Regions from separate parts of the Rahnella sp. Larv3_ips genome, predicted to be linked through region 1. Evidence: predicted binding sites of a transcription regulator. Region 1 holds the regulator's gene; the other holds the start of a gene.
What was found. The regulator sigma-54, encoded in region 1, starts transcription at its own class of promoters, with help from an activator protein. The targets are predictions, from matches to a motif close to GTTGGCACANNTTTCGCTNT.

Region 2: the regulator sigma-54 is predicted to act here: its motif matches at 1,571-1,590, upstream of ED901_RS10780 (amino acid ABC transporter substrate-binding protein).

Annotation. Positions count from the first base shown of each region.
Region 1 covers NZ_MJIB01000003.1:389,693-397,858, reverse strand. Annotated here, with positions in the region: gene ED901_RS01855 (lactonase family protein) at 1-28, shown strand, start outside; gene ED901_RS01850 (transcription antiterminator) at 108-2,027, shown strand; gene npr (PTS phosphocarrier protein NPr) at 2,170-2,442, opposite strand; gene rapZ (RNase adapter RapZ) at 2,439-3,293, opposite strand; gene ptsN (PTS IIA-like nitrogen regulatory protein PtsN) at 3,361-3,831, opposite strand; gene hpf (ribosome hibernation promoting factor) at 3,941-4,228, opposite strand; gene rpoN (RNA polymerase factor sigma-54) at 4,252-5,685, opposite strand; gene lptB (LPS export ABC transporter ATP-binding protein) at 5,788-6,513, opposite strand; gene lptA (lipopolysaccharide ABC transporter substrate-binding protein LptA) at 6,520-7,077, opposite strand; gene lptC (LPS export ABC transporter periplasmic protein LptC) at 7,055-7,624, opposite strand; gene kdsC (3-deoxy-manno-octulosonate-8-phosphatase KdsC) at 7,621-8,166, opposite strand, start outside.
Region 2 covers NZ_MJIB01000005.1:420,516-428,681, reverse strand. Annotated here, with positions in the region: gene ED901_RS10785 (amino acid ABC transporter permease) at 1-225, opposite strand, end outside; gene ED901_RS10780 (amino acid ABC transporter substrate-binding protein) at 420-1,316, opposite strand; gene lnt (apolipoprotein N-acyltransferase) at 1,774-3,315, opposite strand; gene corC (CNNM family magnesium/cobalt transport protein CorC) at 3,322-4,200, opposite strand; gene ybeY (rRNA maturation RNase YbeY) at 4,312-4,785, opposite strand; gene ED901_RS10760 (PhoH family protein) at 4,782-5,780, opposite strand; gene miaB (tRNA (N6-isopentenyl adenosine(37)-C2)-methylthiotransferase MiaB) at 6,098-7,522, opposite strand; gene ubiF (3-demethoxyubiquinol 3-hydroxylase) at 7,715-8,166, shown strand, end outside.

The DNA.
Region 1 (8,166 bases):
TCCGTCGCAAATGGTGATTGCGCCTTAACCGGCGCAGCAGAAACAAACCCCGTCCACGGCCAGTCATTGCCGTGGACGGGGCCTCGCTGAAACGAACTGGAAAAACCATGGTGAGATTTCCCAATCAACGGCTGGCGCAATTGTTCGACGCGTTACAGACCGAAACCCTGCCTCAGGACGAGCTGGCGAAGCGTCTGGCGGTGTCAACGCGTACCGTGCGTGCTGACATCACCTCGCTCAACGAAATCATCGCCGACTACGGTGCAAGCTTTGTTCACAGCCGTGGCAGCGGGTATCAGCTGAAAATCGACGATCAGGCGCTATTCTCGTCGTTACAGCACACGACGCAACGTAAACCGAACCCGACGCCGCGCACCGCCGCCGAACGGGTGAAAACGTTGCTGATCCGCTTTTTGACCTCAGCTTTTTCACTCAAGCTGGAAGATCTGGCCGATGAATGGTTTGTCAGCCGGGGAACCCTGCAAAATGATATGGCTGAGGTGAGGGAGCATCTGGCGCGCTACCACCTGAATATTGAAACCAAGCCGCGTTATGGCATGAAGCTGTTTGGTGCAGAGCTGGCGATCCGCGCCTGTCTGACCGATCTGCTGTTCCAGCTGGATGCTGAAGAACAGGCGAATCCGCTGCTGAAAGCGGAAAGTCTGGAACCGGAAGCGCTGGTGCCGCTGACGCGCTTTATGCATCAGCTGCTGACGCAGTCCTCCATTCAGCTGACCGATGAAGGCGAGCAGTATCTGATCCTCTATTGTGCGGTCGCCATCAAGCGCATTACCGGCGGCTATCCGCTGACGGATTTTGATGCCGAAGACGGCGACCCGGCGGTGAAACAGGTTTCTGTACGGCTGGCGGCTGAGCTGAAAAATCTCGTCGGCAAGGAAATCCCGGCTTCTGAAGAAGCCTATCTGCGGGTGAATATCGCTGCCCGTCGCGTGCAGCAAATTCTGCCGACCGACATTAATGCCGACGATGACGAATCGCTGGTCGATTACATTCTTTCATATATCAACTCGCACTATAACTACGATCTTCAGGGTGATAAGCAGCTGCGCGCCGACCTGCTGACGCACATCAAGACCATGATTACGCGGGTGAAATACCAGATTAATATCCCCAATCCGCTGCTGAACAACATCAAACAGCATTATCCGATGGCCTATGACGTCACGCTGGCGGCGGTGTCCAGCTGGGGGAAATACACGCCGTATACCCTCAGCGAAAACGAGATCGGTTTTCTGGTGCTGCACATCGGCGTCGGGCTGGAGCGGCATTACAATATCGGTTATCAGCGCCATCCGCAGGTGATGCTGGTGTGCGACACCGGCAATTCGACCATCCGCATGATCCAGGCGCAGATCAGCCGTAAGTATCCGCAGCTGGTAATGAAACAGATTGTGACGCTGCGTGATTACGAGAAGCTGGAGCACATCGACGAAGATTTTATTATCTCCAACGCCCGTATCAGCGAGAAGAATAAGCCGGTGGTGGTGCTGTCGCCGTTCCCGACCGAATACCAGATGGAACAGCTCGGCAAGCTGGTGCTGGTCGATCGCACACGGCCTTATATGCTGGAAAAATTCTTCGACGAAAAACACTTCATGATCGTCAACGAGCCGATGACCCAGGCGGAATTATTCCGCCATGTGTGTTCGCAGTTGGAGGCCGAGGGATATGTCGATCAGGCGTTTTATCCGTCGGTGGTGGAGCGTGAGGAAATCGTTTCGACCATGCTGGGCGAAGGCATTGCTCTGCCGCACTCGCTGGGGCTGCTGGCGAAGAAAACGGTGGTGATTACGCTGCTCTCGCCGCAGGGCATTGCCTGGGGAGAAGGGGAGACGGCGCACGTAATTTTCCTGCTGGCCATCAGCAAGGCCGATTACGAAGAAGCGATGGCGATTTACGATTTGTTCGTGACGTTTGTGCGGGAGCGTTCGATGAGCCGTTTACTGAGCAGTGAAAATTTTGAAAGCTTCAAGGCCATTGCAATAGATTGCCTTTCCCGCATTTAGCCTGCATCCCTGACGCCGCAGTGGCGTTCGTTCACCCGAATCACTGACTGATGTCAGCTCATCGGGAGTCTCTCGCTGGCTGCCTTGCTGCAACGCCAATGACTATGACTATGACGAAGACTATGACTAAGAGTGAGGAGTCTTAGTCTTCGTCAAATCCTGAATTGATCAGGTTCACGACTGCGGTCAGCGCCTGCTCTTCATCGGGGCCGGTGGCTTCGATTTCGATCTGCTGACCTTTCGGGGAATCGAGCATCAGCAGTGCTATCACGCTGCTGGCTTCTGCTTCTATGCCTGTGCCATTGCGCAGCATCACTTCCGATTCAAAACTCTGCACCAGTTCAAACAACTTCATGGCCGGACGGGCGTGCATGCCTAACCGGTTTTTGATTTCTACCGTTTGTTTCACCGTCATGATTTGCGTTTTTCCAGCGTGCGATGGCGGGATTGCACATTCTTCCCGCGGGAACGGAAATAGTCGGCCAGTTGTTCTGCGATATACACCGAACGGTGTTTACCCCCGGTACAACCAATGGCGACGGTCAGATAGCTGCGGTTGTTGGTTTCCAGCATCGGCAGCCATTGTTCGAGGTAGCTGCGGGTCTGGTAGATAAAGTTGTGCACTTCGGTGTGACGATCGAGGAACGCCGCCACCGGTTTATCAAGGCCGGTCATCGGACGCAGTTTCGGATCCCAGTGCGGGTTTGGCAGGAAACGCACGTCAAACACGTAATCGGCATCAATCGGCAGGCCGTGTTTGAAGCCAAAGGATTCGAAGACCATCGTCAGTTCACGCTCACGTTTGCCCAGAAGACGGGTACGCAGCATTTCTGCCAGTTCATGAACCGACATTTCTGAGGTGTCGATGATCAGATCGGCGGCGGAGCGCAATGGCTCGAGCAGATCGGCTTCTTCATCGATGGCACTTTCAAGGGACAGGTTTTTGCTGGAAAGCGGGTGCAGACGACGGGTATCGCTGTAACGACGGATCAGGGTATTGCGGTCTGCGTCGAGAAACAGCAACTGCGGCGAAAAACTCTCAGGCAGTTGTGACATCGCATGCTCATACACTTCCGGTGTTTCTGGCATGTTGCGCACGTCAATGCTGACGGCGGCAGACGTATTGCGTTCGACAAGTGTCTGGGCGAGCTGCGGCAGTAAAACCACCGGCAGATTGTCCACACAGTAAAATCCCATGTCTTCTAATGCCCTTAGGGCAACCGACTTCCCGGAACCGGAACGGCCGCTGACAATCATCAGCACCATGGTGTCACTCCCCTGGCATTCAGTGTTCAGAATTCACTTTCCCGGCGCGTTGCCGGGAATCATCAATTTATTCGTTTTCTGTCATTATCTGGAACAGTTCTTCGTCGCTTTGCGCTCCGCGCAGACGGCGACACACTGTTTTATCAGCCAATTTTTTGGCCACTAAAGACAAGGTGTGTAAGTGGGTTTTACATTGATCTGCCGGAACCAGCAAGGCAAAAAGGAGATCCACCGGCTGATTGTCGATAGCGTCAAACGCGATCGGTTGATCGAGCTGAATAAACACGCCGACGGCGCGTAATGTGTCTTCTTCCAGCTTGCCGTGCGGGATGGCGATCCCGGCACCGATCCCGGTGCTGCCCATACGCTCACGGGTCAAAATGGCGTCGAAAATCACTTGTGGCGACAAATTCAATTGTTTGGCAGCCAGTTCGCTGATGATTTCCAGCGCGCGTTTTTTGCTGGCGCAATGAACGCCGCTTTTGGTGCATTCGGCATTCAGCACCGACGTTAATTGCATTGCAGTATCGTTGATCATGTCATCTTCACTTTTGCACTGATTCACCCTTAAAGCTATATCGGCTCGTTCCCCGAAGGTCACAAGCCGATGCCCGAAGGTGTGTAGCACAGGGTTGGCTACATGAATGTCAGTGCTGTTTCAGTTTGTCTTTATGTTTGTTCAGCTGGCGCGCCAGTTTATCAACCAGGCCGTCAATCGCTGCGTACATATCCTGATGCTCCGAGGTGGCATGCAACTCGCCTCCGTTCACATGCAGCGTCGCTTCCGCGATTTTCTGCACTTTTTCAACGCTTAACACCACATACACCTGATTTATCCTGTCGAAATACTGTTCGAGCTTCGCCAGTTTCATCGTGATGAATTCTCTCAGGGGATCGGTGATCTCAATGTGATGTCCGGTAATGTTGAGCTGCATAATGTCTTCCTTCTCTGTTGAGGTCAAACTAACTGTTTACGCTGGTTTGAGGGCGGGATGGACAAAGACTCTCGGTATTTTGCGACAGTACGACGCGCCACCATAATTCCCTGATTGGAAAGCAGGGTAGCTAACTTACTGTCACTCAGCGGTTTTACAGGATTCTCCGCTGCAATTAATTTCTTCACCAGCGCCCGGATCGCGGTGGACGATGCCTCGCCGCCGCTGTCAGTACTGACGTGGCTGGAGAAGAAATACTTCAGTTCGAAAATGCCACGCGGGCTGTGCAGGAATTTCTGCGTTGTAACGCGTGAAATCGTCGATTCGTGCATTTCCACGGCGCTGGCGATATCGGCCAGCACCATCGGTTTCATGTATTCATCACCCATCTCAAAGAACGCCTGCTGCTGCTCAACGATGCAGCGCGTGACTTTCAGCAGTGTGTCGTTGCGGCTCTCCAGACTTTTGATCAACCACTTGGCTTCCTGCAAATTGCTGCGGATAAATTGCCCGTCGCTGTCGCTGCGGGTCGAATTGCCCATCGCAGCATAATGCTGGTTGATTTTCAGTCGCGGAATGCTGTCTGAGTTCAGTTCGACAGTCCAGACACCGGACACTTTGCGTACCAGCACATCCGGGATGACGTATTCGGATTCGCCGGTGTTGATCGACTGGCCCGGTCGCGGATCAAGAGACTGGATCAGGAGCATCGCTCCTTTCAGTGTATCTTCTTTTAGACGGGTTGAACGCATAAGTGCGCGGAAATCATGGTTCGCCAGCAAATCCAGATGTTCGCTGATGATAAGCCTGGCTTCTGTAATGAAAGGCGTTTCCGGGACGTACTGGGAAAGCTGAATCAGCAGACAATCGCGCAGGTCGCGTGCGGCGACACCCACGGGATCAAAACGCTGAACGCGTTTGAGCACGGCTTCCACTTCGTCCATCGTGACGTCGTCATCGCCGATACTTTCGAGAATATCGTCGAGAGAAATCGTCAGATATCCGGTGTCATCCACCGCATCGACAATCGAGGTCGCGATAGCCGCATCGGTGTCGGAAAACGGCGTCAGTTCGACCTGCCACATCAGGTAATCCTGAAGCGTCTGGGTGGTTTCACCCTGATAAACGGGCAGTTCGTCGTCGCTGTAATCGTTACCGGTACCGGACGGTGTTCCGGCGGTGTAAATTTCATCCCAGGTCGCATCCAGCGGTAACTCTTCGGGCATGTCTTTTTGCTCGAGAGCCTCGCGGGTATCCAGACCTTCACTGTCAGCGGTTTCGACCGCATCGATCTCATCGTGAAGATCGGTTTGTTCCAGCAGAGGGTTGCTCTCCAGCGCGAGTTGGATCTCCTGTTGGAGCTCAAGCGTGGACAATTGCAACAGGCGGATTGCCTGCTGTAATTGAGGAGTCATTGCCAGTTGTTGGCTGAATCTGAGTTGCAAACCTTGCTTCATATCTTGGCTTTATATCCGTAGATGAGTTCGAACGGCAACACTTCGGTCAGAAACGGCCTGTTTCAGTGTAAAGCGAAACAGGCGCGCTTCAGGCGGCGCAGATCACAGACGGAATTCTTCACCAAGATAAACACGTTTCACTTGTTCATCAGCAAGAATGTCGGCTGGGGTGCCGTGGGCGATAAGCTTGCCCTGACTGACGATATAGGCGCGTTCACACACGTCGAGCGTTTCACGGACGTTGTGGTCAGTGATCAGAACGCCCAGACCGCTGTCGCGAAGATGCTCAATGATTTTTTTGATGTCGATAACGGAAATCGGGTCAACACCGGCAAAGGGTTCATCCAGCAGGATAAACTTAGGGTTGGCTGCCAGTGCGCGGGCAATTTCCACACGACGGCGTTCACCCCCGGACAGCGACTGGCCGAGGTTATCGCGCAAGTGAGAGATATGGAATTCTTCCATCAGCTCATTGGCGCGATCATTGCGCTGTTCTTTGTTCAGGTCGTCACGGATTTGCAGCACGGCCATCAGGTTGTCGAACACGCTGAGGCGGCGGAAAATAGAGGCTTCCTGAGGCAGGTAACCAATGCCGCGACGTGCGCGGGTATGCAATGGCAAAAGGCTGATGTCTTCGTCGTCAACGATGATTCGGCCAGCGTCACGCTGTACGATACCGACCACCATGTAGAAGGTGGTGGTTTTACCGGCACCGTTAGGGCCAAGTAATCCGACGATTTCGCCTGAATTGACTGCCAGGCTGACATCTTCAACGACCTTACGGCCTTTGTATGCTTTCGCCAGATTTTCTGCGATTAATTTTGCCATAAATTATCAGTTACTCTTTTTGGTCTGGCCACCGGCTGCTGCCGGGGTCTTTTCCTGCAACTGTGTCGGAACCAGCACGGTCGTGACACGGTTGCCTTTATCACTGAAGGCTTCCATCTGCTGTTTTTGCACCAGATAGGTAATACGATCGCCTTTCACATTGCTGTCCAGCTGTTCAAGGTAAGCGTTTCCGGTCAGGGTCACCAGATCGGTTTCCACTTCATAACGGACTTTCTGCGCGTGACCTTTGATCGGTTTACCGTTGTCCTGCAACTGGTAGAAGGTCACCGGATTACCGTAGCCTTCCACCACTTCTTTACCGGAGACACCTTGCGGGCGGATCACCACAACTTTGTCGGCTTTAACCTGAATCGAGCCCTGATTCACCACCACATTGCCGGTAAAGGTTGCCGTGTTGGTGTTCACATCCAGCGCCTGATTGGCGGAATCAATGGTGATCGGTTTCGTTGTGTCGTCTTTCAGCGCGAATGCCGGAATGCTGATGGCCAACAACGAGCCGGTGATCAGAAGATTACGGATTTTATTTTTTGCTTTGAATTTCATAAGAGGTCGTTACCTTTTCGATCAGCTCTGCTGTTTTATCGCGCAGATTACCACGCATTTTCATGCCGTTAGATGTAAAACCTGTGCCATAAAGCGTTACTTCATCGTCTGAGGCAACGTCCTGTGTCGTCAGGTTAACCTGTGCATTATCCGTTTTGATTCTTTGCAGCTGTGATGTTTCTGGCGTCAGGCTGTCTGCCTGCACATGCCCATAAAGATAGAGCATTTTATCCTGAGTCATCTTGGCTTTATCAGAACGCAGCACCCAGGTTGGCACTTTATTCTTGTCATACATGGTCGCCACCGGGTTGGTAAACCATGTTACCTGATCGGTGGTGTAGTATTTGACCTGATCCGACACCAGTTTGTAGGTCAGGCTTCCCAGCGGGTCATACACCATGGTTACCGTGTGGGAACTTTGGTAGGTCGGTTCCTGATCGTTGACCGCCTGCGGCGCATCATCCGTATTGTCTGACAGTGACCAGCCAATCAGTATCAGCACGATGGCGGTCAGTACCAGAATGATCCAAAGTCTTGTTTTATTCATATCGACAGCCCTTTGGCGTCCTCCAGCTTGCCCTGCGCCAGCAGAATCAAGTCACATAATTCGCGTACTGCGCCACGGCCACCGGCAATGCGGGTCACGTAATGCGCCTTTGGCAGCAGGATAGGGTGTGCATCCTGAACCGCAACGGAAAGACCCACTTCAGCCATCACCGGCCAATCAATCAGGTCGTCACCGATGTAAGCGACTTCCTCTGCCCGAAGCGACAGTGTATCTAACAGTTCGCGGAAGGCCAAAAGCTTATCTGATTGCCCCTGATACAAGTGGCGAATTCCAAGGGTTTTGGCGCGATCTTCCAGTAATTTCGCATTACGGCCTGTAATAATCGCGACCTCAATGTCGGACGTCAGCAGGCAACGAATTCCATAACCGTCGCGAACGTTGAAACTTTTCAGCTCTTCTCCCTGATTTCCCATGTAGATCAGGCCATCAGACATGACGCCATCCACATCGCAAATCAGCAGGCGAACCGCTTTCGCACGTTCAAGCACATCGGTGCTGACCGGACCGTAGCAGGTATCCAC
Region 2 (8,166 bases), on a different contig from region 1:
CACGTTACGGAACAATTCAACGTAACAGGTACCGATGCCGGAGAGAAAACGGTTGGGGACGGTACGCAAAATACCGAACAGGGAGCCGACGAAGAAGGCAATAATCCAGGCACAAATCGACAACGCGACCGTGACCTGAAATCCATTCCAAATCCAGCCCAGATAGGTGGTATTGCCGAAGGGGGCGTCTTGCAGGAAGATGCCCCAGTTCCAATCTATTGACATAAAAACTCCATGACACGGGTAATAAACTACCCCTCTGAGTGATGACGTAACCATAAACATGGGTGAGTGGCGGAAAAAATGCGGGGTGGGGAACGACCACCCCGCATCTGGTCTGTCTGTCCTTTCGGACCATCATCACAAGCTGGTTGGCCAGCCTTTATTTTTAATACCCGGTACTACCCGTCTGCTTACTATTACAGTGCTTTATCGTTTGGTGCTTTGAACAGGGCTTTCATGTCGTCAGACAATTCAAAGTTCATGTTCAGGTTTTTCGGAGGAATAGGTTTTTTGAACCAGGTTTCAAACCACTTGGTTGCTTCACCGGAGGTTTGCGCCTTCACGATGGTGTCATCAACCAGTTTTTTGAATTCCGCATCGTCTTTACGCATCATGCAGCCGTAAGCTTCTTTCGACTGCGGCGTACCGATGATTTCCCAGTTATCAGGTTTTTTGGCTTTAGCACGTTCGCCCGCCAGCAGTGCATCATCCATCATGAACGCAACCGCACGGCCTGTTTCCAGCGTACGGAAAGAGTCACCGTGGTCTTTGGCGCTGATAATGCGCAGATCCAGTTTCTTCTCTTCGTTCAGTTTGTTCAGCAGCACTTCAGAGGTGGTGCCGGAGGTGACCACGACGGTTTTGCCTTTCAGGTCAGAGAAATCTTTGATATCTGAGCCTTTTTTGACTAACAGACGGGTGCCGATAACGAAGATGGTGTCTGAGAAGGCCGCTTGTTGCTGACGTTCCAGATTATTGGTGGTTGAACCACACTCAAAATCGTAAGTGCCGTTTTGCAGCAGCGGGATACGGTTTTGCGAGGTGATTGGCATCATTTTTACTTGCAGGTTGGGCAGGTCCAGCTTTTTCTTGACTGCATCAACGATAGCGTTGGAATAGTCCTGTGAATAACCTACGACTTTCTGTTCGTTATTGTAGTAAGAGAATGGCACCGAGGACTCACGGTGACCGACGACGATAACACCATTATCTTTAATTTTTTTCAGAGTGCCGGTCAGTTCTTCCGCGTGGGCAAAGCTGCTTGCGGCAACGCTTGCCAACAGTACTGATAACGCCAATTTGCGCAATTGCATGTCCAACTCCTTGCTGTCATTAGGGATCCAAACTCAGGGATCAGAAAGTGCTAATGCCTCGTCATATGAAGCTAGAAAATAACTGAATGTGAAATTTATGAAACAACATTGTTTCTTTTTTGAGACGGGGCGCGCACCAAATCAAAGCAGACAACAGGCTATGCACTTCAAAAGTGCATGAGGAACAGCCTTTTTGTACCAAAATGATGCAAGACGTCAAAAAATGTCACTAATCAGATATCTTTCAAACAGATGTAGCAAAACGCGTGCCAGTTGGCCTGATTTAACTTCGAAGGCAAATTAAAATTCAGCGCTTAATACCGCCTTTCAAACAATCGGCAGCAGGTAACAGGGAGGGGTTTTGCAGGCAGGGAAGGGGTTGCGACAAAAAAGAACAGGCGCCCGAAGGCGCCTGACAGTATAGCCCTGTCTTAACAGGGCTTATTGATGACTTACATCAGGGGATGATCTGGCCTTTACGACGTCCCAGCCAGATAGCCACAACGGCCATGAGCAGGGTCACAAACCACACCGGCCACCAGCCCATGCGTGCGTAAGGGGTCATGCCGGTAGTGGGCGTAACCTTCACGTTCAGCACCTGGCGTGTAAACTGCGGAATTTCGGCCGTAATGTCACCCTGCGCATTCACAACCGCGGTAACACCGTTGTTGGTGCTGCGCAGCAGAGGGCGCCCCAGTTCCAGTGAACGCATGCGCGCCATCTGGAAATGCTGCCACGGACCAATCGAATGGCCGAACCAGGCATCGTTGGAAATCGTCAGCAGAAAGTTAGTATCCGGTTGCAGGTTATCGCGCACCTGTTCACCAAATACCACTTCATAGCAAATCGCGGTGGTCAGATTAAGGCCGCTGACCATCAGTGGTTTCTGGACGTACGCCCCGCTGGTCAGCCCCGACATCGGTAAATCGAAGAACGGTGCCAGAGGGCGCAGTATGGTTTCCAGTGGCACGAATTCCCCAAACGGTACCAGATGATGTTTATTGAAACGGTTGTCGTCCGGATAGCGGTAAGACTGCTCGCCGCCGAGCACAATGGCGCTGTTATACACCTTCATGCCTTCTTCATTGCGACGGGCATCAATAACGCCGGTAACCAGCTGCGTGCCGTGCGAGCGGTAGATGTTATCCACCATACTCAGGAAGGCTTGCTGATCGGATTCAATATCTGAAATTGCTGATTCCGGCCAGATGATCATATTGGCTTTGCCAAGGTACGGGCGGCTGAGATCCAGATAGGTTTGCAAAGCACTTTCCAGCGCTTTCGGATCCCACTTCATCGACTGTGGAATGTTGCCCTGAACCAGCGCGACATCCACCGTTTTGTCCGTCTGTTCCTGATACCAGTGAACGTAACGCAACGGCCACGGCAGCAATAACATGGCCAGCGCAATGATTCCCGGCGTGATGCGCCGCTGGTGGAATGCGTAAACCAGCAGGCCGCTCAACGACGTCAGCAGCAGCGTAATGCCATCAACACCGGTGATCGGCGCGAGGCCTTTCAGCGGACCGTCGATCTGACTGTAGCCAAATTGCAGCCACGGAAAACCAGTCAGCACCCAGCCACGCAAAAACTCGGTGATTTGCCATAGGGCGGGCGCGGCAAGCGCCAGTTTCCACCAGGTTGTTTTCGGCCATAGTTTGCTGAATACGCCGGCAAACAGCATGGTGTAAAGCGACAAATACGCCGCCAGCAAAACCACCAGAAACAGGTTGATGGCTTCCGGCATGCCGCCAAAGGTGGCGATACTGACATACACCCAGTTTACGCCACTGCCAAAAAGACCCATTCCCCAGAAGAAGCCGATCAGCGAGGCCTGAGACGGGCGGCGATCCAGCGTTAATGCCAGCAGGCCGCAGAGCGATAAAATCGCAGCAGGCCAGAAGTCATAAGGGGAAAAGGAGAACGTGCCACAGGCACCGAATAAGAGCGCCAGCAGGGCGCGAACCCGCTGGCGTTGGTATAAAGAGGCAATTGCCATGGAGAATTATTCTTCCAGTATTGGTTGCGGCGCGTCGTCCGGTATTTTTACGTGAACCTGAATGATACGGCGGCTGTCTGCCATCGCAACCTTGAACAGGTAACCGTCAATTTCAATGCTTTCACCACGGGCCGGTAAATGGCCGAAGGACTGCATGACCAGACCACCAATAGTATCAACTTCGTCGTCACTGTAATTTGTCTGGAACACTTCATTGAAGTCTTCAATCGGCGCGAGGGCGCGAACAGTATACGTGTGACGGCTGAGCTGGCGGATATCCAGATCTTCCGCTTCGTCGTACTCATCATCGATTTCGCCGACAATCAGTTCGAGGATATCTTCGATGGTCACCAGACCGGAAACGCCGCCGAATTCATCAACGACAATCGCCATATGATAACGCTGGGAGCGGAATTCTTTCAGCATGCGGTCGACGCGTTTGCTCTCAGGAACGACCACGGCGGTTCTCAGCACTTTATCGATGCTGAATGGCTCAGACGTTGTGCGCATAAACGGCAGCAAGTCTTTGGCCATCAGGATGCCTTCAATGTGATCCTTATCTTCGCTGATCACCGGGAAGCGTGAGTGGGCAGATTCGATGATGACATCGAGGCACTCTTCCAGCGGTTGATTGCGTTTAAGCGTGATCATTTGAGAACGGGGGATCATGATGTCCCGGACGCGCTGCTCGGCGATATCCATCACGCCTTCCAGCATGTCACGGGTATCGGGGTCGATCAGATCGTTTTGTTCTGAATCACGGATCAGCTCAACCAAATCGCCACGGTTTTTAGGTTCACCGTGAAAAAGTTGGCTAAGGATAAGGGAAAAGAAGCCCTTCTTGGGACTGGGGCTGTCACTATTTTGTGAATGGTCATCGCTCATGGCGTTTGGTTTGTTTTACTCGTGTTAGTGAAAAATATTTAGCTCGCTTAGTAAACGCCGATGGAAAGGAGAACTCTCCTTTCCATCGGGTTGCTATAGACAGAACTAATCTCAGTTATCTTCTTTCTCTGAAATATACGGGTCCGGATAACCCAGCCCCTGCATGATCTCAGTTTCAATCGATTCCATTTCTTCGGCTTCTTCGTCAACGATATGGTCATACCCCAGCAAATGCAAACTGCCGTGAATAACCATATGTGCCCAGTGTGCCAGCAACTCTTTTTCCTGCTCTTTGGCTTCCTTCTCGACGACCTGACGACAAATGATCAAATCGCCCAGCAGCGGCATTTCCATGCCCGGAGGAGCTTCGAACGGGAAGGATAACACGTTGGTCGGTTTATCCATGCCACGATACGTCATATTAAGTTCATGGCTTTCAGGGATATCGACCAGACGGATGGTGACTTCTGATTCTTCCTGAAACTGTGGAAGCACGGCTTCCAGCCATGTCTGAAAGTCATTTTCTGACGGTAAACCTGCTGTCTCTTCACAGGCAATTTGTAGATCGAGGATTACCGTATTCATTGACTGACCTGTTGGGATGAAATGTGTTCATGTTTACGCTCTGCGGTAATCGCATCGCGGCGTTTCTGATCTTCTTCTTCCCAGGCTTCGTACGCGACAACGATACGCGCCACGACAGGGTGGCGAACCACGTCTTCACTGTGGAAAAAGTTAAAGCTTAACTCTTCAACCGACGACAGTACCTCAATGGCGTGGCGCAGACCGGATTTCTGATGGCGCGGTAAGTCAATTTGCGTCACGTCGCCGGTGATCACCGCTTTGGAGTTGAAACCAATGCGGGTCAGGAACATCTTCATCTGTTCAATAGAGGTGTTCTGGCTTTCGTCGAGAATAATAAAGGCGTCATTGAGTGTCCGGCCACGCATGTAGGCCAGCGGGGCGACTTCAATCACGTTGCGCTCAATCAGCTTTTCGACTTTCTCGAAACCAAGCATTTCGAACAGTGCGTCATACAACGGGCGCAGGTACGGGTCAACTTTCTGGCTGAGATCGCCAGGCAGGAAGCCCAGTTTTTCACCGGCTTCTACTGCCGGGCGGGTCAGAAGAATGCGACGCACTTCCTGACGCTCCAGCGCATCAACGGCAGCGGCCACCGCCAGATAGGTTTTACCCGTACCCGCCGGACCGATACCAAAGGTGATGTCGTGATCGAAAATATTGGCGATGTACTGCGCCTGATTCGGCGTACGCGGTTTCACCATCCCACGTTTGGTTTTGATGATGACCGATTTGCCATAGTCAGGCACGCTTTCTGCGGTTTGCTCCAGCACGCGGCTTTCTTTAATGGCCAGATGGATTTTCTCAGGATCGATATCCTGAGTTTCACCACGCACCGGTGCCGTGTCGACGTATAAGTCACGCAGGATATCTGCCGCTGCGGCGACGGCCAGGCTTTTACCGACCAGTTTAAATGCGTTATCACGACGGTTGATTTCCACGCCCAACCGGCGTTCCAGTTGTTTGATGTTGTCATCAAACGGCCCGCACAGGCTCATCAGGCGCTGATTGTCTTCAGGCTCCAGTAAAATCTCTTGTGTTACAACGTTCAAACGAATCCTCTGGGCCACTTTGGACCTGTTGCGATTTTACCCGGCTGCGAACTGCTGACAGCCGTTAACCATACCTGAGTTAATAATACATCCCCTTGGCAAAATATGCTGCGCTGCGGCACGCGTTGCAGGGACCTTCATTCGAATATGCGGCCTGTCGCGAAAAATTAAACCCTTCTGACGGCCGTAATGTGGAAATTCTTAAATGAAAACAGGACGCCAAAGCGCCCTGTGCAGGTTTTTTAATGCATTACTTTGATGATTCAGGGTTGATACATTCCAACGCCTAATTCGTTTTCTTTACGCGTACGGGCGATCACAGATTGCGGCGATTCATGCAGGCGCAGCGCCATTTGCTCTTCGGTCCGCACGACTACGCCACGCAACGAGTTGGTATACACATCGACGATTTCCACGTCGACAAATTTACCAATCATGTCGGGGGTGCCTTCAAAGTTAACCACGCGGTTACACTCCGTGCGCCCGGTCAGCTCCATAATATCCTTACGCGATGTTCCTTCGACCAGAATACGCTGAACCGTGCCGAGCGTGGCGCGACTAAAGCGCATGACCTGCTGCGTAATTCTGTCCTGCAACAGCGCCAGACGCTGTTTCTTCTCGTCCATTGCGACATCATCGACCATGTCTGCTGCGGGGGTGCCGGGGCGTGGTGAGTAGATGAAGCTGAAGCTAACGTCGTAATTGACCTGTGCAATCAGGTCCATGGTGCGTTCGAAATCATCGTGGGTTTCGCCAGGGAAGCCGATAATGAAGTCAGAACTGAAATGGATATCCGGACGTGCAGCGCGTAATTTGCGGATGGTCGATTTGTATTCCAGCACCGTATGGGGGCGTTTCATCATGGTCAGGATGCGGTCTGAACCGCTCTGAATTGGCAGATGCAGGAAGCTCACCAGCTCCGGCGTATCTTTATACACCTCAATGATATCGTCAGTGAATTCAACCGGATGGCTGGTGGTAAAGCGAATGCGGTCAATGCCGTCAATCGCGGCAACCAGACGCAGCAATTCTGCAAACGTACAGATCCCACCTTCAAACGCTTCGCCGCGATAGGCGTTCACATTCTGCCCGAGCAGATTAACTTCACGTACGCCTTGCGCCGCCAGTTGCGCGACTTCAAACAGAACGTCATCACAAGGACGGCTGACTTCCTCGCCACGGGTGTAAGGCACGACGCAGAAACTGCAATATTTATTGCACCCTTCCATAATAGAGACGAACGCTGTTGGGCCATCGGCACGGGGCTCAGGTAAACGGTCGAATTTTTCGATTTCCGGGAAGCTGATGTCCACGACAGGGCTGTGCGTTCCGCGCACATGATTCACCATTTCCGGCAGGCGGTGCAGGGTCTGCGGGCCGAAGACGATATCCACGCACGGCGCGCGCTTACGCAGCAATTCACCTTCCTGAGAGGCCACGCAGCCGCCGACACCAATAATCACATCCGGGTTTTTCTTTTTGAGTAATTTCCAGTGGCCGAGCAGGCTGAACACTTTCTCCTGAGCTTTTTCCCTGATTGAACAGGTGTTGAGCAGGAGAATATCCGCCTCTTCAGCATTATCCGTCAGCTGATAACCGTGGGTGCTTTCGAGAAGGTCTGCCATTTTGGATGAATCGTATTCATTCATCTGGCAGCCCCAGGTTTTAATGTGCAGTTTTTTAGTCATCAGCGTGTCAGTACTCAATACGGAGGAAAAAACGGATGTTTGGCAATGCCGCAATGCATAGCGCAGTTCAGGGGAACTATTGTAAACCCTCACTCCGGTGGTGACCAGTGCAGGAAAGCAGCTTAGGTTCTGATGCAGACACAAAAATCCGGTACACTTTGCTCAATGAACTGAATAAAAAGCCGGAATAAAATGAATAATCCTGAGAAGTTATTTGATGCAGTGATTGTCGGTGGCGGGATGGTGGGGGCTGCGGCGGCGCTTGGTCTGGCACAGCAGGGCCTGCAGGTGGCATTGATCGAGAATGAAGAGCCTGCCGGATTTGATCCTTCAGCACCGGCTGATTTACGCATCTCCGCCATTGGCTGTGCATCTGCACGTTTTTTACAGAAACTGGGTGCGTGGCATGCCGTTGAAAAAATGCGTTCAGTGCCTTACCGCCGCCTGGAAACCTGGGAGGTCGATGGCTCCGAAGTGAAGTTTGATGCGCAGTCCCTCGGGTTGCCGGAGCTCGGGTTCATGGTAGAAAACCGTGTGCTTCAGCTTGCTCTGTGGCAGCAGTTTGATGCCTGTCCGAATCTTGCCCGTTTTTGCCCGGCAAAATTGCGCCATCTCTTAAAGCATGACGACAATACCTGGTCGCT